3 regions of the Marmoricola sp. URHA0025 HA25 genome follow, and region 2 is predicted to be linked to each of the others. Evidence: predicted binding sites of a transcription regulator. Region 2 holds the regulator's gene; each other region holds the start of a gene.
What was found. The regulator LexA, encoded in region 2, represses DNA repair genes until DNA is damaged. The targets are predictions, from matches to a motif close to TCGAACANNTGTTCGA.
Positions count from the first base shown of each region.

Region 1 (5,457 bases), 1.5 Mb from region 2:
CAGCCGGAGGGCCTCGGCGTGCACCTCGCCGGTGACGTCCGTGGCATCGGGCAGAGTGCGGGACCGGGTGAGGGTGGTGAAGTCGGCGTAGCGGACCCGCAGGGCCACCGTCCGCCCGGCAACCCCTGCACGTCGCATCCGGGCGGTCACCCGGCCGGCGAGCCGCAGCAGCTCGCGGCTGATCACCTCGCGATCGGCGACGTCGCGGCCGAAGGTCTCCTCGGCGCCCATGCTGCGCTCCGGATCGTGGTCGCTGCGCCGCGGTGTGAGCGTGCTCCTGTCGGTGCCCCAGGCGAGCTCGTGCAGCTGGGCGCCCAGCGCCCTGCCGACAAGCAGCTGGAGCGTGGACCGCGGGGTCCGCGCCACGTCACCCACCGTGGCAAGGCCGATCCGGTGCAGCCGCGCGCGGGTGCGCGGTCCGACGCCGAAGAGCTCTCCGACATCGAGGGGATGCAGGTAGCCGACGACCTGGTCGGGTGGCACCACGAGGACACCGTCGGGCTTGGCCCGGCGGCTCGCGAGCTTCGCCACCGAGACGGTGCCCGCGACACCGACCGAGCAGTCCACCCGTTGCTCGTCACGGACTCGAGCGCGGATGTACTCGGCGATCTGCACCGGCGAGCCGAGCCGGCGCACCGCGCCGGAGACGTCCAGGAACGCCTCGTCCAGGGAGTACGCCTCGACCAGGGGTGTCACCTCGCGGAAGATCTCCATCACCGATCGCGACACCGTCTCGAACTCGCCGAACTCGGGCGAGACGCGCACCGCCTGCGGGCACAGCTCCTTGGCCATCCGGCCGGACATCCCCGAGCGCACCCCGAAGGCGCGCGCCGGGTAGTTCGCGGACAGCACGACACCACGGTGCCCCCCGCCCACGATCACCGGCAGGGCCTGGAGGTCCGGGCGGTCACGGATCGCGACCGACGCGTAGAACGCGTCCATGTCGACGTGCAGGATCGGGCAGGCCAGTGACCGGTCCGCCGGCCTCACCGGACACCTCGTTCGCGGGGCGACGGCCCGGGTGCGCGCTCGGTGTCCGGACCCGGGTCAGCGGCGGGCGAGGGTGTGGATCTGGGCGGCCAGGGTGAGGTACTCGGGCCGGTCGGCGACGGCACGCTCGAGGTCCAGCAGACCGTCGACCGCACCCGGCTCGAGGTCGAGCAGGGCCGAGGGCACCAGGTCGGTGAACACACGTACGGCGTGCATCCCGATGAGCTCGAAACCGGCCTCGGCCACCAGGTCGGCGACCTCCGCCGCCGTGAACCGGCGCTCGTGCTCCGCCGAGGTAGGCGTGCCGCCGAGCAGGTCGCGCGCCTGTGCGAAGTGACCGGCCATCGCACGGCCGAGCACGGCGGCGTGGCGCTGGCTGACCAGCAGGCTGAGGGTGCCGCCGGGGCGCAGCAGCCGGCCGAGCACCGCGAGGGCGTCAGCCGGGTCGTCGACCAGCCCGAGCACCTCGTGGCAGAGCACGAGGTCGGCGGTGGCGGCCGGGACCAGGTCGACCGCGTCGGCCAGGTCGCCCTGCCGACCGCTGACCAGCTCAGCGACGCCGTGCTCCCGGGCTCGCCGGTCCAGAGCCGCGAGCGCGTCCGGGCTCGGGTCGATGACGGTGACGCGGTGCCCGAGCTCGGCGACGCGCACCGCGAACCCGCCGGTCCCGCCGCCGACGTCGAGCACCGTCTGCCCCGAGGGACCGTCGTCGAGAGCTCGTCGGCAGGCCTCCCAGACGACCGCCGTGCGGGTGGCAGCGCGGCGCTCGAGGGGGCGTTCCATGCGGTGAACACTAACGACGTCACCGGGGCGTGGTCAGGCCACCTGGAACGGGGCGTGCCCGGTCACGCCGAGCGAGGTCTCGACGACGGCGAGGAAGCGGTCGGCGTCGCGGACCAGGTCGTCGGCCTCGCGCTCGGTGACGGCACGTCGCGACCCGGCCTCGGCAGCGGCCCGCTTCGCGGCGCCCGCCGCGAAGAACGTGGCCCACTCGCGCAGCTCGGGGGCGACCTCGGCGAGCAGCACCCAGGCGTTCTTCTGCCGGCGCTTCTGGACCGGCATCGGCTGCGCGCGCGCCGCCAGCAGCGCAGCCGTCGCCCGCAGCGCGGCGACGTGGGCGAGGGCGTAGCGCCGCGGAACGTCGGTGCAGGTGATCGCCTCGCGCAGCGACTCGGCGGACCGCTCGAGGTAGGAGTGCGTGGCTGCGGGCAGGTGGAGGTTCATCTCGCCCTCAGTCCAGGGAGCCGGCGAGGCGCCAGACGCCCTCGCTCCAGTCGAGGGTGAGGTCGAAGATCCCGAAGCCGGGATCGTCGACGGAGGCGACGGAACGACCGCGGGCGGCGGCGACCCGCCAGACCTCCCGCTGGGACACCAGCTCGGAGTGCCCGGGCGCCTCCTCGGGCCGTCGCAGCCACCAGGCGCCCGACTCCATCCAGTGCGCGATCACCTCGCGCACCTGCCAGAGGCGACCGCGCCAAAGGAACTGGTCGGGGCCCTCCTCACCCTCACCGGCGAGCACGTCGCCCGGACCCTTGCGCACTTCCACCAGCTCGTCGTACGGCCGCACCCGCCTGCTCCTTCCGTTGTCGGCGGCCCGGTGGACGATGGGGTCGAGTCACCGCCACCGGGCCGTTGATCGAACGTGTGTTCGAACGATTCCAAGGTACACCCGGCCACGGACAGCCCGTCAAGCAAGAACCGCACGGGGCCTCTGCAGCCGGTGGGATAACTTGCCGACCATGAGCGAGCACCCCTCCATCGCCGGCTTCCGCGCCGAGCTCCAGGCCCGCGGCGGCCGGGGCCGGATCGTGGTGCTCCCCGACTCCGTGCACACCGCCGCGCTGGCTGCCGAGGCGCTCGGGTGCGAGGTCGGCGCGATCGCCAACAGCCTGCTCTTCGCCGCCGCGACCGACTCCGGGGAGCGGGTGCCGGTGCTGATCCTCACGTCCGGCGCGCACCGGGTGGACACCGCGAAGGCGGCGGCGGCAGTCGGCGCGCCTGCGCTGGAGCGGGCGACTCCCGACTTCGTCCGGGAGCACACCGGTCAGGTGATCGGCGGGGTGTCGCCGTTCGCCCACCCGCGGCCGGTTCGCACGTTCCTCGACCCCACGCTGCGGCAGTACGACGAGATCTGGGCTGCCGCGGGGCACCCGGCCGCTGTCTTCTCGACCACCTACGACGAGCTGCTGGAGATGACCGGCGCCGAGGAGATCGAGGTCAACTGATGTCGCCGCGGCCGCCCGTCGAGATCTGGATCAACCCGGCGTGCTCGAAGTGCCGCACGGCCAAGGAGAACCTCGACGCGGCGGGCATCGAGTACGTCGAACGGCGCTACCTCGACGACCCGCCGACGGCCGCCGAGCTCGCCGGTGTCCTCGACCGGCTCGCTCTCGAGCCGTGGGACGTCGCAAGGCCGGCCGAGACCCGGGAGGCCGGCATCGACCTGCCCCGCGACGCGGCGCACCGCGACGACTGGATCGAGGCGATGGTCGCGCACCCACGCACCATCCAGCGCCCGATCATCACCGCCGCCGACGGGACGACGGTGGTGGCCCGCGACGCCGAGACGCTCGCCGGGGTGGTGAAGCGGGAGGCCCCGACCGGCTAGTAGAGGCCGTCGAGGTACTGCGGGCCGTAGTACTCGTCGAGCTCCTCGAGGGTCTTGCCCGACGGCTCGAGCTCGTGGGCGATCACCGCCCGCCGGGGCACCTGTGCGTCCGGCTCCCAGGACGCTGGTTCCCACAGCCGCGAGCGCAGGAACGCCTTCTGGCAGTGGTGGAAGACCTCGTCGATCTCGACCACGACCGCGAGCACCGGTCGATGTCCCTTGACCCGCATCGCGTCGAAGAACGGGGCGTCGGAGGCGAGCCGCGCCCGGCCGTTGACCCGGAGCGTGTCGCCCCGGCCGGGGATCACGAAGAGCAGGCCGACCTGGGGGTTGGCCAGGATGTTGCGGTAGCCGTCGGCGCGCCGGTTGCCGGGCCGCTCGGCCAGGGCGATGGTCGTGTCGTCGACGACGTGCACCAGGTCACCTGCCGGATCGCCCTTGGGTGAGGCGTCGCACGAGCCGTCGGGTCCGGCGGTCGCCATCACGCAGAACGGGGATGCGGCGAGCCAGTCGCGGTCGAGGTCGGTCAGCGAGCGGCGTACCTTGTCGCGGGCGCGCTGCTGCGGCTCACCGAGCAGGCCGACGAGCGCCTCGACGTCGGTGATCTCCGTCCAGGCCGGTGCCGCGGTCTCGTCCACGTGCCCGAACCTACGGCAGCCCGACTGCCCGGGCGACCTGAATATGCTGCCGGCGTGGACCTGGTGCCGATGGTGTTCTCGACCGGCTGGGCCAGCGGGGTCAACGCCTACCTGGCGGTCCTCGTCCTGGGCATCGCCGACCGCGTGGGCGACTTCTCCTCGATCCCGGACAGCCTCGGGCGCACCGACGTGCTCGTCGCCGCCGCCACGCTCTACGCGATCGAGTTCGTCGTCGACAAGATCCCCTACCTCGACTCCACCTGGGACGTGGTCTCCACCGTGATCCGGCCGGCGATCGGCACCGCGATCGCGTTGCTGGTCTCCGGCGACGCGGGCTCCGTGCAGCAGGCGGCGTACGGCGCGCTCGGGGGCGGCACGGCGCTGGCCAGCCACCTCGTCAAGGCCGGCGGACGCCTCGCCCTCAACGCTTCCCCCGAGCCGGTGAGCAATGTGGTGGCGAGCCTCGGGGAGGACGTGGCGGTCGTCGGGGTGGTGCTGCTGGCGATCCAGCACCCGTGGCTCGCGCTCTCGCTGGCCGCCGTGCTGCTGGTGGTCGGCGGGTATGCCGTGTACCACCTGCTCAGGCTCGTCCGCCGCGGCTGGCGGCGCTGGAAGGGCACAGCGGCACCGGCGTGACGGACGCCCGCACGCCCGGACCCTAGGGTGTGCGCATGGCACGGGTGGTGGTGATCGGCGGTGGCTTCGGCGGGCTGGCGTCCGCGGCCCGGCTCGCCAAGCTGGGTCACGACGTCACCCTCCTCGAGGCGTCCGACCGGCTGGGAGGCGCGCTCGGCCACGTCGAGCAGGACGGGTTCCGCTGGGACAGCGGCCCCTCGACGACCCTGCTGCCGGCAGTGATCCGGGACTTCTTCCGCAAGTCCGGGCGGCCGGCCGAGAAGGAGTTCGACCTGGTGCCCGTCGACCCGGTGCAGCAGCACCGGTTCCCCGACGGCACCGTGCTGGACCTCCCGGGAGGGAGCCGGGCCGCACAGCTCGCCGCCGTCGCGTCGGCGCTCGGCGAGGAAGCCGGCCGTGCCTGGATCGCGTACGTCGACTCCTTCGGCGACGTGTGGGAGACGCTGCGCAAGGACTGGTACGAGCGGCCGTGGTCGGAGGAGCACGCGAGCAAGGAGGCCCGCGACCTGCTCTCGACACGGCTCACGCTGCACCGGCTCGTCAACCGCGAGCTCCGCGACGACCGGCTCCGGCTGCTGGCCTGCC
Region 1 covers NZ_JBSSCD010000001.1:2,561,334-2,566,790, forward strand. The annotation lists gene dinB (DNA polymerase IV) at 1-990, opposite strand, end outside; gene ACVW00_RS12570 (methyltransferase domain-containing protein) at 1,048-1,773, opposite strand; gene ACVW00_RS12575 (SAV_6107 family HEPN domain-containing protein) at 1,807-2,214, opposite strand; gene ACVW00_RS12580 (DUF6504 family protein) at 2,222-2,557, opposite strand; gene ACVW00_RS12585 (YbaK/EbsC family protein) at 2,730-3,215, shown strand; gene ACVW00_RS12590 (ArsC/Spx/MgsR family protein) at 3,215-3,598, shown strand; gene ACVW00_RS12595 (MSMEG_1061 family FMN-dependent PPOX-type flavoprotein) at 3,595-4,236, opposite strand; gene ACVW00_RS12600 (DUF4126 domain-containing protein) at 4,291-4,872, shown strand; gene ACVW00_RS12605 (phytoene desaturase family protein) at 4,908-5,457, shown strand, end outside.
Region 1: the regulator LexA is predicted to act here: its motif matches at 2,627-2,642, upstream of ACVW00_RS12580 (DUF6504 family protein).

Region 2 (5,457 bases):
GGTCGGCCACGCCGCCTACATCAGCGGGTTCCTGCGCAACCGCAGTGGCTCCGCGCGGCCCGGGCCGAAGGGGGTCGCAGCACTGTGGGCGGTGACCACGCCCGGGATGGTGTTCGGCGCCTACCGGCAGGACAAGGTGCTTGCGCCCGCCATCGCCGGCTACTCCGCGATGCTCGCCGGGACGGTCGCCGCCGCGACGCAGCTCGACCCGGCGCTGCCGACGTCGGCGCGGCGGATGACGCTGCTCGGGGCCGGGCTGTTCATGTTGTCCGACTCGGTGCTCGGCACCCGGAAGTTCTTGTGGAAGGGCGCACCGGCACGGGTGGAGTCGGTGGTGATGGCGACGTACACGGCTGCGCAGTTCTTGCTGAGTGAGGGTGCGGCGCGAGCCGGAAGCGTCTGACCCAGCGTTTCTGCCCGCTCACCGCCCGCCGACGCAGCGTTTCTGCCCGCTCACCGCACGCCGACGCAGCGTTTCTGCCCGCTCACCGCACGCCGACGCAGCGTTTCTGCCCACTCGGCGTGCATCGGAAAAGAACGAGGGCGGGGCCTGGGCCCCGCCCTGTCCTTTCCCACACAGCCGACGACCCGGGTCGAGGGGATCATCGGACGCTCTGTCCTCGGCGGACCGAGGGCGACTCAGCTCTTCGGGATGGCGAGCTTCTGGCCGACCTGGAGGCTGGAGCCGGCCAGGGAGTTGAGCTGCTGGATCTGGTGGACCATCTCGCGGACCTTGCCGGGCTCGGCGACCTGGCCGGCGATGCCGTAGAGGGTGTCGCCCTCCTGGACCTCGACGACGCGGACCGGGTCGGGCGTGCCGGCGTCGTGGGTCGCCGTGGCCCAGCCGCCGAAGGCGACCATCACCACGAACGCGGCCGCCAGGAACGCCAGCACGAACACGACGCGACCGCGCTGCGTGAGCCGGACGGTGGTGCGCCGGGCAGCTCGCGGGCGCCGCGTCGGGCTCACGAAGTCGAAGGCGGGCGAGATGCTCAGCGTGCTCATGTCTCTCTCCTGGGGGAAGTCAGGTTGTCTCTGCTGTTTCTCAGTGCTGTTTCTACGGCCGAGCACCGACAGAACCGCTGCCGGGTCGCTCAGACGTTCGATCGAACACATGTACGACGATAGAACACGCGTTCGAGGAACGCAAGAACATATGTTCGAGCGCTCTCGGGCGGGTTTCGACAAGCGCAACCACCGGCCGATCGGGTGGGGTTGACTACCCCATGACCGATCCCCGCATCGCCCCGGTCGAGGACAACCTGCTCGCCTTCTTCACCGGCGCCGGCGACCACCCGATGTTCCGCCGCGATCCGGACACGGACGTCGACGCGATCCGCAGCGACGTGCCGTTCCCGATGTTCAACTGCGTCACCGGCGCGCACTTCGGGGCGGACGCCCGGCGGCGGACCGAGGAGGTGGCGGACTCGTTCATCGGAGCCGGGCTGCCGTGGCTGTGGTGGGTCACGCCGTCGCACACGTCGCCGGAGCTGGAAGCGGCGCTGACGGAGCGCGGGCTCGAGCACGAGGACGTCCCGGGCATGTACGCCGACCTGACCACCGCTCCCCCGGTCCCCGAGGTCGCCGGGTTGAGCATCGAGCAGACCACCGACGCACGCGCCTTCGTCGCGATGATGGTCACCGGCTTCGGCCTGCCCGAGTCGGTGCGCGAGCCGATGAGCGAGGTGATGAGCGTCTTCCAGGGAGCGGTCAACGTGATCGGCTCGCTCGACGGACGCCCGGTCGCGTGCGGCACGGCGTACCTCACCGGCACCACCGCGGGCCTCTACAACATCGCGACCCTGGAGGACGTCCGTGGCCGTGGCATCGGGTACGCCGTGACACAGCGGCTGCTGCAGCTGGCGCACGCCGCCGGGGCCGAGCACGCGGTCCTGCACTCCAGCGAGTCCGGCCGGCCGGTCTACGAGCGCGCCGGCTTCGTCGAGGTCTGCAACGTGCCGCAGTACGTCTGGATGCCCCCGGAAAACTGACCCGGCCCTGCCCTTACGGCCGGGCCCGTTCCGGGTCTAGGTTGAAGACAGGACCCCGTGATCGTTCGGCGCTGCGTGAGCGTACGCCGACCCACGCAGCGCCGATCCCGGGCTCGTCCGGAGCCCTTTCCGGGCCCGCGAACCGCCCGACACGCCGTTCGAACATGTGTTTGAACTCCGCCGTCGATGGGTCTACCGTCGGCCCATGGCCTCCGATCGCATCCGCCCCTCCGCAGCCAAGCGCTCCAACGTCAGCGAGCTGCCCGACGCGCCGCCCGACGCGACCGGGCTCACCCCGCGCCAGCAGCGCATCCTCAACGTGCTCCGCGAGTCGATCGAGCAGCGCGGCTACCCGCCCAGCATCCGCGAGATCGGCGACCTGGTCGGGCTGGCCAGCTCCTCCAGCGTGGCCCACCAGCTGCGGGTGCTCGAGGCGAAGGGCTTCATCAAGCGCGACCCCAACCGGCCGCGCGCGCTCGAGGTGTTCATCCCCGAGCTGATGGCGGCGCGGCGCGCGATCGCCAGCGCCGACGAGCACGGCTTCGACCCGACCGGCATCGGCGACGCCGTGCCGGAGGCCACCCAGGTGCCGCTGGTCGGCCGGATCGCGGCCGGTGGCCCGATCCTCGCGGAGGAGCGCGTCGAGGAGATCTTCCCGCTGCCCAAGACGCTGGTCGGCGAGGGCACGCTGTTCATGCTCGAGGTCGCCGGCGACTCGATGATCGACGCGGCGATCTGCAACGGCGACTACGTGGTCATCCGCCAGGAGCAGACTGCGGACAACGGCGAGATCGTCGCGGCGCTGATCGAGGGTGAGGCCACGGTCAAGACGCTGCAGCGCAAGGACGGCCACGTGTGGCTGCTCCCCCACAACGACGCCTACGAGCCGATCAACGGTGACAACGCCACCATCCTGGGTGTGGTCACCGCCGTGCTGCGCAAGGTCTGAGCCGCGGCCCTGCGAGGGACGAGCAGGGTCGCGACGCGAAGAGGTTGATCTCGACTGAGCTCGATCCGGTGGAGGGAGCCTGCGGGTGAGCGTGCGAACCCGCAAACGGCGGCTCGAAACCTGAGTTTCGACAGGCTCGACCACCGGCTTCACGAGTGCCCGGCGATGCGACATCGCCGGGCACTCGTGCGCTCAGGCCGCCGCAGCCTGCGCGGCCGGGCCGTCGCCGTCGTGGTCGCCACCGCCGGCCGGCGCCGACTCGGTGCCGGTGACCGCGAACGACTTGTCCACCTCGACGGTGACCGGCTTGCCGGCCACGAGGAGGTGCGCCTCGTAGACACCGTCGGAGTCGGTCTCGACCCGCTGGAAGGTGGCGTCGGGGTACTTCGCCTTCACGGCCGCCGTCACCTTGTCCTTGGTGTCCCCGGTGAGCAGCTTCTCGTCGCTCCTCATCGGTTTGGTCGGGTCAGTGTTGCCGTTCGGCGCGCCGGTGCCGGCCGGGGCGCCGCCGTACGACGACGTACCCGTCGCCGCCGACCCGGTGTCGTCCGCGGCATTGGCGGACATCCCGGTCATCAGGACGCCGCCGGCGACCAGGCCGGCGATGCCGGTCGACGCGAGCAGGGCGATTGACTTCTTCTGCATGTTCCCTCCTGGTGGGTTGTCGCCGGCAAGCGTCGCCACGGTTGCTGTCCGCACGATCAACCCGTGCTGGCAAGGTGCTGTGCGTCCGGAAGCGGGCCGAAAACCAGAGGCGGCCGAGCGACGCGCGGACGTAGGTTCGAGCCGTGACCTCGCAGACCGTGACGCCCGCCCGGCTCACGCGTCGAGGGATCCCGACCGACTCCACGCTGCGCGTCCTGGCGCTCGGCACGCTGGTCAACCGCGCGTCCGGCGGAGCGGTGTTCACCACCTTCGCGCTGTACTTCACCCGCCACGTCCACCTCGAGCCCGCTCAGGTCGGCATCGCCCTGTCGATCGCGGCTGTGGCAGGCGCCCTCGCGCAGGTGCCCGGCGGTCAGTGGGCCGACGCCCGCGGACCCCGCGAAGTGATGCGCGACCTCACCGTCCTCACCGGGATCGCCACCGCCGGGCTGGCGATCGCCCGCAGCTTCTGGGCCCTGGTCGTGGCGATCTCGCTCGTCGCGGCGGCGCAGATGGCGGCCAACGCCGTGCGCAACGGCTACATCGCGCGGATCGCGGTCGGCGGTCAGGGCGTCCCGTTCAAGGCCTACCTGCGCGCGGTCACCAACGTCGCGATGACCTTCGGTGCGCTCCTCGGCGGGATCGCGCTCTGGATCGACGAGCCGTGGGCCTACGTCGGGGTGTTCCTCCTCGACGCCGCCACCTCGCTGCTCACCGGCCTGCTGTTCAACCGGCTCCCGCACCTGTCCGGAGCGCCGGCCCGCGCGGACGGCGAGCCGCGGCTCGGCGTCGTACGCGACCTCCCGTACGTCGCCGCGACCCTCCTCACCGCCGTGCTGTTCATGCACTTCGTGGTGCTCGAGATCGGCATCCCGCTGTGGATCAGCGAGCACACGACGGCGCCGACCTCGATGGTCGCGATCATGCTCGGCCTCAACACGATTGCGGTCGCGCTCTTCCAGGTCCGGCTGAGCCGCGGCGCCGAGGACGTCACCTCCGGCGCGTCGGCGGTGCTGCGCGGCAGCGCGTGGATCGCGGCGTCGTTCGTGCTGATCGCGTTCACCGACGGCATCGCGCGCGGTGCCGCGATCGTGGTGCTGCTGCTGTCGGCGTCCGTGCACGTGGTCGGCGAGATGGTCTCCAGCAGCGGGCAGTGGGGCGTGTCGATGGGGCTCGCGCCGGTCGAGCGGCAGGGGCAGTACCAGGGCTTCGCCGCCCTCGGCTTCAGCCTGTCCCGGGTCGCGGCGCCGACCCTGATCACCACGCTCTGCATCCAGTGGGGGCGGCCGGGCTGGTTCGTGCTCGCCGGCCTGGTCCTGGCCTCGGGCCTCTTGATGAAGCCGGTCAGCGCCTGGGGGCTGGCGACCCGGGAGAAGTACGGCGCCGCCACCGCCACCGGATAGCCCGGCACTAGGCTCCGGGAGTGAGCACCCCCGGAGACGTCGTCGTGGTCGGCGGCATGAACATGGACACCTTGGCCAGGATCACCGGGGACACGGTGCCGGGGAGCAGCAACCCCGGCGCGACGGCGATCGCCCACGGCGGCGTCGGACGCAACGTGGCCGAGAACCTCGCCCGCCTGGGCAGCCCGGTCCGGCTGATCGGCGTGGTCGGCCAGGACGACCCCGGCACCGCGCTGCTCGAGCAGCTCGGCCTCCTCGACGTCAACCTCCGCGGCGTACGCCGGTCGGCCGACTGTGCGACCGGGACCTACACCGCCGTGCTCGACCACGACGGTGGCCTCGTCATCGGTGTGGCCGACATGGCCGCGACCGACAGCCTCGGCCCCGAGGACGTGAGTCGCGAGTCGCTACGTGGTGCCGGCTGGCTGGTGCTCGACGGCAACCTCCGCACCGACACGATCGCCCACTG
Region 2 covers NZ_JBSSCD010000001.1:1,025,871-1,031,327, reverse strand. The annotation lists gene ACVW00_RS04970 (lysoplasmalogenase) at 1-403, shown strand, start outside; gene ACVW00_RS04965 (LysM peptidoglycan-binding domain-containing protein) at 640-1,005, opposite strand; gene ACVW00_RS04960 (GNAT family N-acetyltransferase) at 1,227-1,991, shown strand; gene lexA (transcriptional repressor LexA) at 2,197-2,940, shown strand; gene ACVW00_RS04950 (hypothetical protein) at 3,133-3,585, opposite strand; gene ACVW00_RS04945 (MFS transporter) at 3,729-4,988, shown strand; gene ACVW00_RS04940 (carbohydrate kinase family protein) at 5,009-5,457, shown strand, end outside.

Region 3 (5,457 bases), 820 kb from region 2:
TGGTCTTGGCACGCCAGTCGGGGTGTTCCTTGGTGTGGTTGCAGGCTTCGCAGAGGCCTTGGCCGTTCTCGGTGCTGGTGGGGCCGCCGGCCGCGGCTGGGGTGATGTGGTCGGTGTGTCGGATGGGGGCGTCGCACCAGGGGGTGCGGCAGGTCTGGTCGCGGGCGATGAGGAGTTGGCGGCGGGGGCCGTCGAAGAGCCGGCGTCGGGTCTCGATGCCGACCAGGTCGCCGGTCTTGGGGTGGGTGAAGAGGCGTCGGATCCAGGCTTTGTCGGCCTGGCGGGTGAGTTGGCGGGCCAGGGTGGCGGGGATGGGTCCGTAGCCGGTCAGGTGGGCCGGCTCCTGGTTGTGGTTGTTGTGGTTGCTGGTCAGGAGGGTGTGGTCGGTGATGATCAGCTGGATCTCGACCGGGGTGCCGACCGCGGTGGTTTGGCCGGTGATGCGTTCGACGAGGGTGTCGGCCATGATCTGGCCCCGGGTCCGGGGGTCGCCTTGGGCGCGTTTGTGGTCGGCTTCGCGGGTCAGGGCTGTGTGGCAGGCGACGCCGTGGGCGACGGGCAGGAACGCGGTCAGGTAGGTCATCGTGTCCGGGGCGGGGCGGAGCCCGGTCCGCCGGTCGGCGTGGGCTCCGCGGATTCGGCGGATTGCGGAGCCGGGGTCGAGGCGGTAGCCGATGGCGCGGGCGAGGTTGGCGACCTTCCGGTCCCCGCCGGTGTGCAGTTTCCCGGCCAGCTGGTGGTCGACCTGGATCCGGTCGGCTCTGGCCAGGACGGCGGTCTCGCGGGCGATCAGGGTGGCCCGCCACTCGCTGATCTGGCCGGCGGTCAGCGCGGCCAGGGTGTGGGGGAGCTCGCCGACCAGGGCCTTGGCCAGGCCGAGGTGTTGGGCGCCGCGGACCGGGGACTCCTGGCGGGCCAGGGCGATCTCGGAGGCCAGGCCACGCCCACGTTGGTCGGCCGGGATCCCGGCAGCAGCCTCACGGGCAGCACGCTGCTCGGCCAGGGTGACGCTCAACCGAGCTTGGGCTGCGGCCAGCCCGGACTTGAGCTGCTCCATCAACCCGATGTGGTCGATCAGCTGCGCCTCGGTCAGTCCGGTGCCGTTGTGGGCGGCGAGCCGGTCCAGTGCGTCCTGCAGGTCGGCGGTGGTCGGTGCGGGCGGCAGGGCGCGGTCAGCGGTGGCTGCGTCGCCGGTGCCCGAGATCATGGCGGCAGTCTATCGAACGTATGTTCGAACCGTCAATCGGATCGGCCAGGATTCTTCGACGATTTCTGGTTGCCGGCCGAGGTTTCGAGACGGTCGCTGCGCGACCTCCTCAACCACCGAGGTCGGGTCCCTGCCCCAACTCACCGGGTCTCGTCTGATCGCTCGCAAGCTCGCTGCTCGACCACCAGGGGCTGAGTTCCTGCCCCATCTCACCAGGTCTCGTCTGATCGCTCGCAAGCTCGCTGCTCGACCAGCTGGGGCCCGGGTCTCTGCCCCATCTCGCCGGGTCTCGTCTGATCGCTCGCGAGCTCGCTGCTCGACCACCAGGGGCGGCGTCCCTGCCCACCGCACCAGGTCTCGTCTGATCGCTCGCAGGCTCGCTGCTCGACCAGCTGGGTCCGGTCTGCACCGGACCGCAGGACCCAGCCACGCGGCGTACTCCTCCTCGCTGCCAAGAACCCAGCCACGCGGGGAGGTGAGGTCTCGTCTGATCGCTCGCAGGCTCGCTGCTCGACCACCTGGGGCCCGGGTCCCTGCCCATCTCGCCAGGTCTCGTCTGATCGCTCGCAAGCTCGCTGCTCGACCACCTGTGGTTGGGTCCGTCCCCACCTCACCAGGTCTCGTCTGATCGCTCGCAAGCTCCCTGCTCGACCACCTGGGGTTGCCTCCCGCCGACGCCACCGGTACCCCCGCACCTCCTAGACTGGCGCGGTCCGACTGCCAGAGAGGCACGACTTCCGCATGCCCGCACAGCCTTCGCTCACGCAGCGCGCGTTCGGTGTCGCCCGCCGCAAGGCGGGCGGGCGGGCCAAGCGTGCGGTACGCCGGGTCGCGGGCCGGCCGCTGGTGGCGTGGGAGCGTCGGAGCCTGCGTCCGGTCTTGTCGGTGGTGATGCCGGTCTACAACGTGGAGGCGTACCTGCGCGAGGCGCTCGACACGGTGCTTACGCAGAGCCTGCACAACCTCGAGGTGATCGCGGTCGACGACGGCTCGACCGACGGGTGCCTGGCGATCCTGCGGGAGTACGAGCGGCGGGACGCCCGCGTGCGGGTCCTCACCCAGACCAACTCCGGGCAGGGCATCGCCCGCAACCTCGGCATCGAGCACGCGCAGGGTGAGTTCGTCACGTTCGTCGACTCCGACGACACCGTCCCGCCGGGGTCCTTCGAGCACATGGTCGAGACGCTCCGCCGGTCGGGCTCGGACTTCTGCGTCGGCAGCGTGCGACGCCTCCGGCACAGCCAGTACCTGCGCACGACCTGGCAGCGCACCGTCCACCAGACCGACCGGATCGGCACCACGATCGACGAGTTCCCGGCTGCGATGCAGGACATCATCTGCGCGAACCGGATGTTCCGCACCGCGTTCTGGCGCGAGCGGGTGGGCGGCTTCCGCGGGCACATCGCCTACGAGGACCACGTGCCGATGCTCACGGCGTACGTGCGCGCCGAGAAGTTCGACATCCTCAGCCGGGTCACCTACAACTGGCGGCTGCGCGAGGACCACACGTCCACCGGCCAGCAGAAGGCCCAGATCCAGAACCTCCTGGACCGGATCGAGGTCAAGGAGGAGGCCCACGAGCTGCTCACCGCCGAGGCGTCGGACTTCGTGTACGACGTCTGGGTGGCGCGCTGCCTCGAGGTCGACTTCCCGCCGTACGCCGCGCAGGCGCTCGACGCCGACGAGGCGTACCGCAACGTGCTGGCCGGGGTGTACCGCACGTTCTGCGACCGGGCCACCGAGCGCGCCTGGGACCTCGTCCGCGTCTACCCGAAGGTGCGCGCCCACCTGGTCGCCCAGGGGCGCTGGGACGCCGTCGAGGACGCCACCCACTACTTCCTCTCCGTCCACCAGGTGCCGCCGACCAAGGTGGTGGACGGCCGGCTGCTCGCGGACCTGCCGGCGGACCGTGCCTTCGCCGCCGGCCTGCCGGAGCACCTGCTCCGGATGGCACCGCTCGAGGCGCACTTCGAGGGTGTCGTGCAGAAGATCGGCTGGCACGACGACCACGCACTGGTCACCGGCTGGATGCGGCACCGCTCCCTCGACATCGCCGAGCCCGAGCCGGCCCTCGAGCTGAGCCTGCGCCGCGGCGACGAGGTGCTGCCGTTGGAGGTCGAGCACCTCGCGATCCCGGAGGCGAACCTCTGGGCGCAGCTCCCGCACTCCGGCTGCGAGCACGGCGGCTTCCGCACTCGCGTCCCGTACGCCGCCCTGGCAGGGGACGGCCGGTGGCAGCTGCACGGGGCGATCACGGTCGACGGGATCACCTCGGCGGGCGCGTCCCACTACCGGATCCAGGGCTCCTCGGCGGAGCACCCGGGCTCCGGGACGGACGGACCGAGGCGCATCGAGGCGAGCTGGGACCCCAGTGACGGGTTCGGCTTCCACCTCGTGCCGGCCGGAGCCGAGCACCAGAAGGCACCCGAACGGCTCGCGGTCCACGCGGTCGAGCTCGGTGACGGCGAGCTGCGCCTCTCCGTCACCGGGGAGGGCGACCTGCAGCAGGCCACCCTCGGCAACGCGCGCCTCTCCCTGCCGCTCATCGACGTCAAGGCCGGCGAAACCGGGCACGTCCTCCGGTTCGACACCCGGGTCAGCGAGTTCGGCGGCTCGGCGCGGCCCGCGCCGAGCGGCGACTACGAGCTCGTCGTGGGAGGCGACGCCGCTGTCGCGGCCGGTGACCTCCTCGGCGAGCTCCCGCTACGACTGCGCACCCCCGAGCTCGGTGTCGACGTCAGTCTGGGCAAGGAGGTCGGCCGGCACCGGATCCTCAAGCTCTCCGTGGTCCCGGCGCTCGCCCACGACGAGATCGGCACCTACCACCAGTTCCGGCTCCAGGCGGCGTACCAGCGCTCGACCGCACCGCTGACCCCGAGCATCCTCCTGGCCAGCTACCTCGGCGAGGCGTGCACAGACAGCCAGCTCGCCATCGACCGCCATCTCGCCACGACCCGCCCGGACCTCGAGCGGATGTGGGGCGTGCAGGACAGCTCGACGCAGGTTCCCGACGGCGCGCGCGCAGTGCTGCTCGGCAGCGCCGAGTGGTACGACGCCGTCGCCACCAGCCGCTACCTCTGCAAGAACATCGACTTCGGTCCGTGGCTCCGGGTGCGGCCCGGGCAGGCCTACCTGCAGACCTTCCACGGCTACCCCTTCAAGTCGATGGGCCGCGACTTCTGGCGCAGCAAGGGCTTCCCGCCCGGCCAGGTGCGGCACTTCGCCGCGCGCGCCAGCGGCGAGTGGGACCTGGTCCTGGTGCCGAGCCCCGAGTGCGAGACCTTCTACCGCGAGCAGTACGGCTACACCGGCGCGGTGCTCCCCGCGGGCTACCCGCGCACCGACGCGCTGGTCAACGCAGACGCGGCGCAGGTCCGGCGCGACGTGCTCGCGCGGATCGGCGTACCCGAGGACCGGACGGTCGTGCTCTACGCCCCGACCTTCCGCGACACCCTCACCACGCGCGTCTACGCCGCCCGGCGCTTCGACGACCTCGACCTCGACGAGCTCACCCGGCGCCTCGGCCCCGAGTACGTCGTGCTCGTGCGCGGGCACAACAACAACCAGCGCGAGGCCGACCGGGTCGACCGGGCGGCGACCGTCGTGGACGTCACCGACCACCCGGACATCAACGAGCTCACGATCGCCGCCGACGTCGCGGTGCTCGACTACTCGTCGCTGCGCTTCGACTGGGCGATCACCGGCAAGCCACTGGTCTTCTTCGTGCCCGACCTCGAGTCCTACTTCGGTCTGCGCAAGCCGCTCTTCCCGTTCGAGGAGTCTGCCCCCGGCCCGTGGGTGCGCACGACCGCCGAGGTGGCCGACCACCTCACCGACCTCGACGGCGTCCGCAGCAGGTACGCCGGCGAGATCGAGGCGTTCAACGCCAGGTTCAACGCACTCAACGACGGCCGGGCGACCGAGCGGGTCCTGGAGACCTTCCTCGACGAGTCGATGCCCTGGCGTCAGTCCTGAGGCTGCACCTTCTCCTGGGCCTTCTCCTGGACCCTCTCCTGCTCCAGCTCGGCGATCCGCCGGTGCAGCGCCTCGATGCGGCCGAGCTCCTCGTGCCGGTCGGCCAGCAGGTCCGCGAGCGCCCGGGTCGCGGCGTCGAGCAGCTCCGCGTCGTCCGGCCCGGCGACGCCGCGGGCGAAGTGAGCCGGGTCGGGCAGCAGGTCCGCGAGGTCGCCGGCCACGTCGTAGCCGGCGGCGCGGATGCCGTCCACCCACTCCTGCGCCAGCCGGCCGCA
Region 3 covers NZ_JBSSCD010000001.1:206,049-211,505, reverse strand. The annotation lists gene ACVW00_RS00930 (DUF222 domain-containing protein) at 1-1,207, opposite strand, end outside; gene ACVW00_RS00925 (CDP-glycerol glycerophosphotransferase family protein) at 1,949-5,182, shown strand; gene ACVW00_RS00920 (hypothetical protein) at 5,173-5,457, opposite strand, start outside.
Region 3: the regulator LexA is predicted to act here: its motif matches at 1,220-1,235, upstream of ACVW00_RS00930 (DUF222 domain-containing protein).